DNA from 2 places in the Defluviitalea raffinosedens genome. Region 2 is predicted to be linked to the other one. Evidence: a T-box and tRNA genes for the amino acid it is inferred to sense, from the RefSeq annotation. Region 2 holds a T-box; the other holds one or more tRNA genes.
What was found. The T-box of region 2 lies ahead of JOD07_RS05010 (glycine--tRNA ligase). A T-box ahead of a tRNA ligase gene usually reads a tRNA of that ligase, here a tRNA-Gly.

Region 1 (4,218 bases), on a different contig from region 2:
TTTTTCCCTTCCTATTCTCTTAATATATATATCATTGAGTTTTAGCTTATTTTCATTCAACTTATAATAAAAAACAGTTAAATCATTCATTGGCCTGTCATTTTCCATGATATAACTTACCTTGTTATCAACCATCTCTTCTGCAGACTTCTTTCCAAACGTTTTAAAATATAAATCTCCATAACCTTTATCCACTTGATAATTCGCTAAATAAGCAATTTGTGTCCCGTCTTTATTATAAATATTTATAAATACATCATCAGCGATTTTTTGCGGTTCTTTATCTTTTTCCTTAACAAACAATGTGTAAATATAAGGATTTTTTATATCAGTTAGTTTTTGATAAGTAATTATATTTCCATCATCTGATATAGATGAAACATGGTATACATCTGAATCGATCTTAACTTTCTCCTTGCTTTTTTCCTTTATATACAGTTCACTCTTCGCATAAGTATGTTTATGATTTTCCAAGAATATGAACTTATTGCCTTCAGATGTAATAAAATAACGATCACGCGATACTTCATCAGCTATTTTTTCTATCTTTTGTCCTTTTGAATACGCATACAACTCGCCAGTATCATTTTCAAAATCATAATTTTTCAAAAATAAAACTGTACTGCCATCTTCAGAGATCGTAAAATACTTGCTTACCTCAGAGGCAATTTTTTCTTTCTCTTTTCTACTTTCTTTTATATATAGTTCTCCCACTCTGCGGTCTAAATCATAGCTTTCAATAAAATAGACTGTATTCCCATCTTTACTTGCCTGGGCAAAATCATTCTGATATTGCCTATAAACATCTTCATCATTATTTACTCCTAAAAAAACTGTGTCTGAAAGCTTTTGATTTTCACCGCTCTTTTCGAACATGTAAAATTGATTGTTTTTAAAATATATTACGGAATACGAATTTGGGTCTTCTTTCATAGTATTGCTTCCATGAACCGTTCCTGGAATAAATGCTAATAAAAATATGATGACAGATATCAAACGGTTTAATTTCAATCTTTTTATATTCTTTAATACTTTTCTGCTATTTTCATTACCTCTATCACTATACATTAAACCCCTCCATTGATTTTATCAGTTTATCATTTTCATAAGAATCTATTGCAACCAATCACAAAAATGTATATATATCAAATTATTGGTTAATTAATCTATAGTGATTCTTCTCCTCAAATCTCTTGTGCATCGATGATCAAAAATGCTTAACTATTCGAGAATGGTCCTATAAAAACTGCCTAAGTAATTAATATTGATATTACTGGATCTTTTGGCATAGTGAAATTCATGTGCTGCTACATGCAGAATTAGCTCATCTAAAATAAGTAAAAGCTTATCTTTACATGAATATAGGGCAAAGTCAATAAGGCAGGATTTGATCAAATCCTGCCCTTTATGGATATAAAGATTTCCCTTCCATTCTTGTCCAGAACGATCTTTCATTTGCCGACTGAGTGTTGTTTTTATTGCTTCCATAGACTGTCCCTGAAGCTAATATTAATACTGCAATTACTAACATTGCTGATTTAATTTTTTTGCATGCTTTAGCATACTTCTTGTATTTTGGTTTTCATTTCTACAATACATAAAATATCTCCTTCATCTTTAGTATTTTATATTTGATAGCAATATATTACAGCTAAGTATAAAAAACGTCTATATGTTTTAAACTTGATATTTTAATTTATTTCATTACTTTTTTATGGCTATGGCCTAAAAAATTATGAACATAATTTGCTCCCCGGCTGGCAATTAATCCACTTAAGATGTATCCGGTATACGGAATAGAAAATTCCATATCCAGCATACTAAAAAAATCAATCTTATAGCCTGTTGCAAAAAAAATTGCAACCACTACTGGAATGTATTTTTTTGTTTTATCCCATACATTTTTAGGTAGTATATCTTTGATGATTTCAACTACACTTTCTGTAAGAAATGAAACCATCAATAAGCCAATTGGATTCATACAGATAACTCCTTAAAATAAACTTTACTCTATTTTATTTTAAATGCATCAAAAAAGTGCAAAGATCTATATAAGGATGAAAGTGAATCAAAATAATGAAAATATAAATCCGTAGACCATAAAAAAAGCAGACTACCTTACTATTCGCGGTTAGTCTGCTTTGGCTTAATTCATTATTTTTTTGCTCATTAACCATTAAACTTTAATATTCAGACATAATAAAAACCGCAATACCTGCGGTTTTCATTTCATTAATTGCGGAGGCAGGATTTGAACCTGCGACCTTCGGGTTATGAGCCCGACGAGCTACCAGGCTGCTCCACTCCGCGCCATTGCCACAGCGAGTGATGGGAATCGAACCCACGTAACCAGCTTGGGAAGCTGGTGTTCTGCCATTGAACTACACTCGCACCCTTACTAAAAATTATATCATATGCAATATATTATGTCAACAACTTTCCAAAAATATACAAAGCCGCACAAATGCGGCTTTTAACTATACTCTATTCTTACTTTGCTTCCGTTTAATCCTTGTCTCGCCGGTTCTACAATCAGTTTAACCGGTATTCTGTTTTTTAATTCCTCCACATGACTAATGATTCCAACACAAAGTTGTTGGGAATGAAGCTTTTCCAGTGCTGTCATAACGGTATCCAGCAGATTGCTGTCCAATGTGCCAAATCCTTCATCCAGGAAGAAGAATTCCAAAGGGGAACTGTTATTTAATTGAATTTGAGAAGAAAGGGCCAGGGCTAAAGAAAGAGATGTAAGGAATGTCTCTCCCCCGGATAAAGTACTGGGTGAACGCCTTATGCCTCCATTAAAATCATCTCTTACGATGAAATTTCCAGATCCGTCTAATTCAATCGCATATCTTCCTCTTGTAATATTCTTTAAAGTTTTGGAAGCTTCTTTTGCAATATATTTTAGTCTGCTTGCGGCTACAAATTCAACAAATTTATTGCCTTGTACCAGCTTGTATAAATCATCCAAAAGGCTAAAAGTGTATTCCAGCTTAGTTTTCTGTTTATTCAATTCCAGGACTGTATTTAAATTTTTCTCCATAATCTTTAGTTTTTCCTGCATGACAGCAAGGTATTTGGCCTTCATTTCAAGTTCTTCAGTTTTGGTCTGTTTTTTCTGCTTTAAAACTTCCCATTCTTCAGAAGATATTCTTTCTTCCTTGAGTTTTGACTGAATACGATGCAGATTATTTTGAACTTCCTTAACTTCTTCCTCAAAAGCCTTTATGGCATTCTCTAAAATTTCTCGCTTTTCTTTAGGCATCCATGCTGCGATCACATCCTCTGGAGTTAAGAAGTCATGTTCTTTAAGCAATGCATCCAGTTTTTTTCTTATCTCTTCATAATGATTTAAAAGGGTTAAGTTATAAGTGTTTAATCTGATTTCCTCCTGTTCTAAGTTTGACTTTTCATTTTTAGCTTTTTCAAAAGCTCTTTTTAATTTTTCTTCGCTTTCCAGTAAAATTCTTATTTGATTTCTTACTTCTTCTCTATATATGTATGGATCTTTATCTTCCGATAACCTTTTAATCTGTTCGCTCCACTGCTCAATCATTCGGCTCTTTTCTATGCCGCTTTGCTTAATCTTGGCATTTTCTTGTTCACACTGCCTGATGATATCGGAAATCTGCTCTTTTTCCTGTTCTTTTAACTTTAAACTTTCCCGGAGAATTTTCTCTTTTTTTTCTAAATCCACTTTCAGCTTGTCCCATTCTCTGATTTCCTTCATCTTATCTTCTATGGCACCCAGTTTATACTTTTCTTTAACATGAAAATATTGTTGGACGATATCTTCCAGATTGGTTTTGATTTCATGATATTGCTCAGAGATTTCCTTATGCTGGTTCTTATCTTTTATAAGGCCTTCCTGAATCCTGATTTCATCCCGTTCCAGAAGGTTGATTACATCCTTAAGTTCTGCCACATATTGATCGGCTTTTAATACATCCTTTTCCCATGTATCGATTTGAATTTGAAGATTTTTAAACTTTTCTTCTTCCTGGGATAGACGTATATCAATATTTTTTATATCTTCATTTTCAATATCCGAAAGTATGCGATCGATTTCCTGTTGAATCTGCTCAATTTCTTTATTCATTCCTGAACATTCTAAGGAGATCGCATAATATTTATCCTCCAGTTCCTGAAGCTGTCTGCTTAATTGATTTTCGTCATTCAGCACATCTTGATAAAGCTTTTGGTCAAATTCAAAAG
Region 2 (4,218 bases):
TTTTTTGACCTTTTTCATAGTATTCATTACATGCTTCTGTTGAAACAGTAAATCCTTGTGGAATTGGTAGTCCCAATTTTGTCATTTCAGCTAAGTTTGCACCTTTTCCGCCAAGAATTTCTCTCATTGATGCATCGCCTTCACTGAACATGTAAACAAATTTCTTGCTCATGAAAATTACCTCCTGTACATTTTAATGTTCTTTTGTTATAGAATAGCAAAACTTTCGTTATTTGATTTCATTAATTATATGGAACGAAAATAGTAATTTTTATCTCTATCTATTACCAAGTTTTGTCTATTCACATCATTAATAATTATATCATAAAAACTAAAAAATCATAGAGGGATTTTTAAAAAATTTTAAAATTCCACTTTCTCTCTTAAATAAGATTCTAAATCTTCAATCTTGATTCTTTCCTGCTCCATGGTGTCTCTATTTCTAACCGTTACAGAATGATCGGTTTCTGAATCAAAATCGTAAGTAATACAGAAAGGCGTTCCTATTTCATCTTGTCTTCTGTATCTCTTTCCAATACTGCCACTTTCGTCAAATTGCACATTATATAGTTTTGCCAGATTTTCATAGATTTTAAACGCTGAGTCCGAAAGTTTTTTGGAAAGAGGTAAAACTGCAGCTTTAACAGGGGCTAAGGCTGGATGGAATCTAAGGACTGTTCTTACATCTCCTTCTCCAATTTCTTCTTCATCATAAGCTTCACATAAAAATGCCAGTGTTACACGGTCAGCACCCAATGAAGGTTCAACACAATAAGGGATATATTTTTCATTCAGGTTCGGATCAAAATAACTTAAGTCTTCTCCTGAATGTTCTTGATGCTGCTTCAAGTCATAATCGGTTCTATCCGCTATACCCCATAATTCTCCCCATCCAAAAGGAAATAAATATTCTATATCAGAAGTCGCATTACTGTAATGAGACAATTCTTCTGGGGAGTGATCCCTAATACGCATATTTTCTTCCTTAATGCCTAAATTCAAAAGCCATTGCTTACAAAAATCTTTCCAATAATTAAACCATTCTAAATCTTTTCCTGGTTCACAGAAAAATTCTAATTCCATCTGCTCAAATTCTCTGATACGGAATATGAAGTTTCCGGGAGTAATTTCATTTCTGAAGGATTTCCCGATTTGTCCTATACCAAAAGGTATTTTTTTTCTAGTAGTTCTTTGAACATTTTTGAAATTAACAAAGATGCCTTGAGCTGTCTCCGGGCGCAAATAAACAACACTTTTAGAATCTTCCGTAACACCCTGATGAGTTTTAAACATTAAATTAAATTGCCTGATATCGGTAAAATTGGTTGATCCACAACTGGGGCAAGGGATATGATTTTCATCAATGTACTGTTTCATTTTAGAGTTTTCCCAACCATCAACAGAAATCTGTATTCCGTTTTCTTTTGCATAATTTTCTATCAGTTGGTCAGCTCTGAATCTTTCTTTACATTCCTTACAATCCATAAGAGGGTCATTAAATCCTCCTACATGCCCTGAAGCTACCCATACTTGAGGGTTCATTAAAATAGCACAGTCCACTCCCACATTGTATGGGCTTTCCTGAATAAACTTTTTCCACCATGCTTTTTTTATGTTGTTCTTAAGTTCAACACCCAGAGGACCGTAATCCCATGAATTAGATAATCCTCCATAAATCTCTGATCCAGGATAAACAAATCCTCTATTTTTTGCTAAAGCAACTATTTTTTCCATAGTCTTTTCCATTCTTATTACCTCCATTATGAAATTATATTTGTGCAACAAAAAAAGCCTGTTCATCCCATAAGGGACGAAAGACTTTATGCTTCCGCGGTTCCACCCTTGTTGATGTGAAAACACATCCACCTTGTTAAACCTTCATCTGCTCGAAAGCTCCCTTCACTAAATATATTGATCGGACTTCCACCATCTCCGACTCGCTATACAAATCTATTTAGCTACTCTTCTTTCTCATCGCAGAGTATTAAATTAAAATTAATCTAACAAATTCCTTAAACTTTGTCAATACGGATTACTCATAATTATTTTGAACTTCCCTCAAAAAATCTAAAGTTTTAAAACTTTTTTCTATATGATATGCCAAATAACTTTGAGTAATTTTATCCAATTCCTCTAAGATCTTTTCATCCAGATCAAATTTAAAAAGCTCAGATAAATCAGAAGATAATATGTACTGAATGGTATACCATGTCCCTCTGGACATTTTATGAGAATAATGATCTTTGTTACTGCAGTCGTTACACAAAATTCCTCCAAGCCTTGAACTAAATCGATGAATGTCTTCTTGTCCTCCACAATTGACGCATTGAAACATTTCAGGCATATAACCAATCGAAGCCATTAATCTTAACTCATATATTTTAGCAATTAATTTTGGGTTTCTGTTGGTTTTTTCTAAAACAGAAAGGGTCTTTAGAGTCAGTAGGAGAAGATCTTCATTAACTTGTTCTTCTTCAAGTACAGAATCCAGAAGTTCAAAAAAATAGGAGGCATACGTCAATTTTATAATGTCTTCCCGTATGCCATGAAATGTATGAATAACCTCTAATTGCTGTATAATATTATAATTTTTCCCTTGATGTATTAAAAAGTCACAATAGGAAAACATCTGTGTTCCGGCGGTTAAACGACTTTTACTTTTTCTTGCGCCTTTTGCAGAAACAGATATTTTACCCTTAAGCTTAGTAAATATCTTAAGGATTTTATCTGCTTCTCCTACATTGATTTCCTTTAGGACTATTCCTTTTGATTTAATATGTTCCATTTTATTCATCTTTCTTCGATTTATTTTCAACCTTTAATTTATCTGTTTGAGGAACCAGTTCTTTAGATGCTTCTTCGTTGCAATGAGTACATTCTTTTAAAGCAAGATAAGCCTCTATATTTCCTGTTTTTTGAAAAACATCCCAAAAAATTTTTTCAAGCATATCGAGTCCCCCTATTTTAGATTTGTATTATTAGGGTATCCTCTTAGCTTGTTTATATACTGCAAAAAACTTACCAGTGTTACATCCCTTGACAAAATACTATTAAATTCCTGCCATTAATTTTACTAATGTAAAGTAAATGATGTTTCCTGTAATATCTATCGTTGTTGAAATAAATGGTGCTGAAGCAACCGCAGGATCAATACCAATGTTCTTAAAAATCAGCGGAGCCAATGTTCCTATCGTAGAAGCAGTTAACATATTAGCGGCCATAGAAATCCCTACAACTGGTCCTAATTGGGGCTGCGAAAAAACGATGCCAGCAACCAGACTCGTTGCAAGGCCACAAATGGCTCCAATAAATATACCAACTAACGCTTCTCTTAATAAATTTTTTGAAATTTCCTTGCTGTTAATTCTTCCGGTTGCAATTCCTCGTACAGTCAATGTAGAAGATTGAGTACCGATGTTTCCACCCATTCCCGTTAAAGCCGGCATGAATTTTACTAATGCGGCATTTTGGCTGATTTGACTTTCAAACCCTGTAATAACTGCCCCAGTAATAAAACTTCCTGCCAAGGTAACCATCAACCATGGCAGTCTTGATTTTACAGAAGATACCAGATGACTGGCAGTACTGTCATTTTCATCGTATTCAACTTCGCCAGTACCTGCAATCCTGAAAATATCTTCCGTCGCTTCTTCTTCAATAACATCCAGAATATCATCTACTGTAATAATTCCTTGAAGAATAGTTTCATTGTCCACAACAGGTATGGCAAGCAAGTCATATTTCGCTACTGCTTTAGCAACTTCTTCCTGGTCCATATTAACATTTACATAGATGACATTACTTTGCATAACCTCAGACACAAGTCGGTCTGGTTTGCTCATTATAATTTCCCTAAGAGACAAAACACCTACTAAAGTACCAATATAGTCTGTTACGTAGACGTAATAGATCGTTTCTGCTTCACTTTCCATGTTTCGTAGTGCTTCTATTGCCTGACTTATGGTCATATCTTCTCTAACAGAGACAAATTCGGTGGTCATAATACCACCAGCAGTATCTTCACTGTAGTGCATTAAGTCGCGAATATCTGCAGCATCTTCATGGTCAAATAATTCTATAATTTTTGTCTGTTCACTTTCGGATAACTCACCAAGAATATCCGCGACATCATCTAAGGACATTTCATCAAGAATTTCTGTAGTTTTTTCTGCAGTCAAATTTTCAAGTATTGCTGCAAAAGTATCTCCGTCTACTTCA

Region 1: it encodes a tRNA-Gly, which carries the amino acid that the T-box ahead of JOD07_RS05010 (glycine--tRNA ligase) is inferred to sense. The anticodon was not compared.

Annotation. Positions count from the first base shown of each region.
Region 1 covers NZ_JAFBEP010000008.1:95,963-100,180, forward strand. The annotation lists gene JOD07_RS08045 (TolB-like translocation protein) at 1-1,068, opposite strand, end outside; gene JOD07_RS08050 (hypothetical protein) at 1,222-1,488, opposite strand; gene JOD07_RS08055 (hypothetical protein) at 1,697-1,981, opposite strand; tRNA gene JOD07_RS08060 (tRNA-Met) at 2,237-2,310, opposite strand; tRNA gene JOD07_RS08065 (tRNA-Gly) at 2,321-2,391, opposite strand; gene JOD07_RS08070 (SbcC/MukB-like Walker B domain-containing protein) at 2,474-4,218, opposite strand, start outside.
Region 2 covers NZ_JAFBEP010000004.1:142,221-146,438, forward strand. The annotation lists gene ppdK (pyruvate, phosphate dikinase) at 1-172, opposite strand, end outside; gene JOD07_RS05010 (glycine--tRNA ligase) at 364-1,746, opposite strand; T-box leader at 1,804-1,984, opposite strand; gene recO (DNA repair protein RecO) at 2,033-2,785, opposite strand; gene JOD07_RS05020 (YqzL family protein) at 2,787-2,948, opposite strand; gene mgtE (magnesium transporter) at 3,051-4,218, opposite strand, start outside.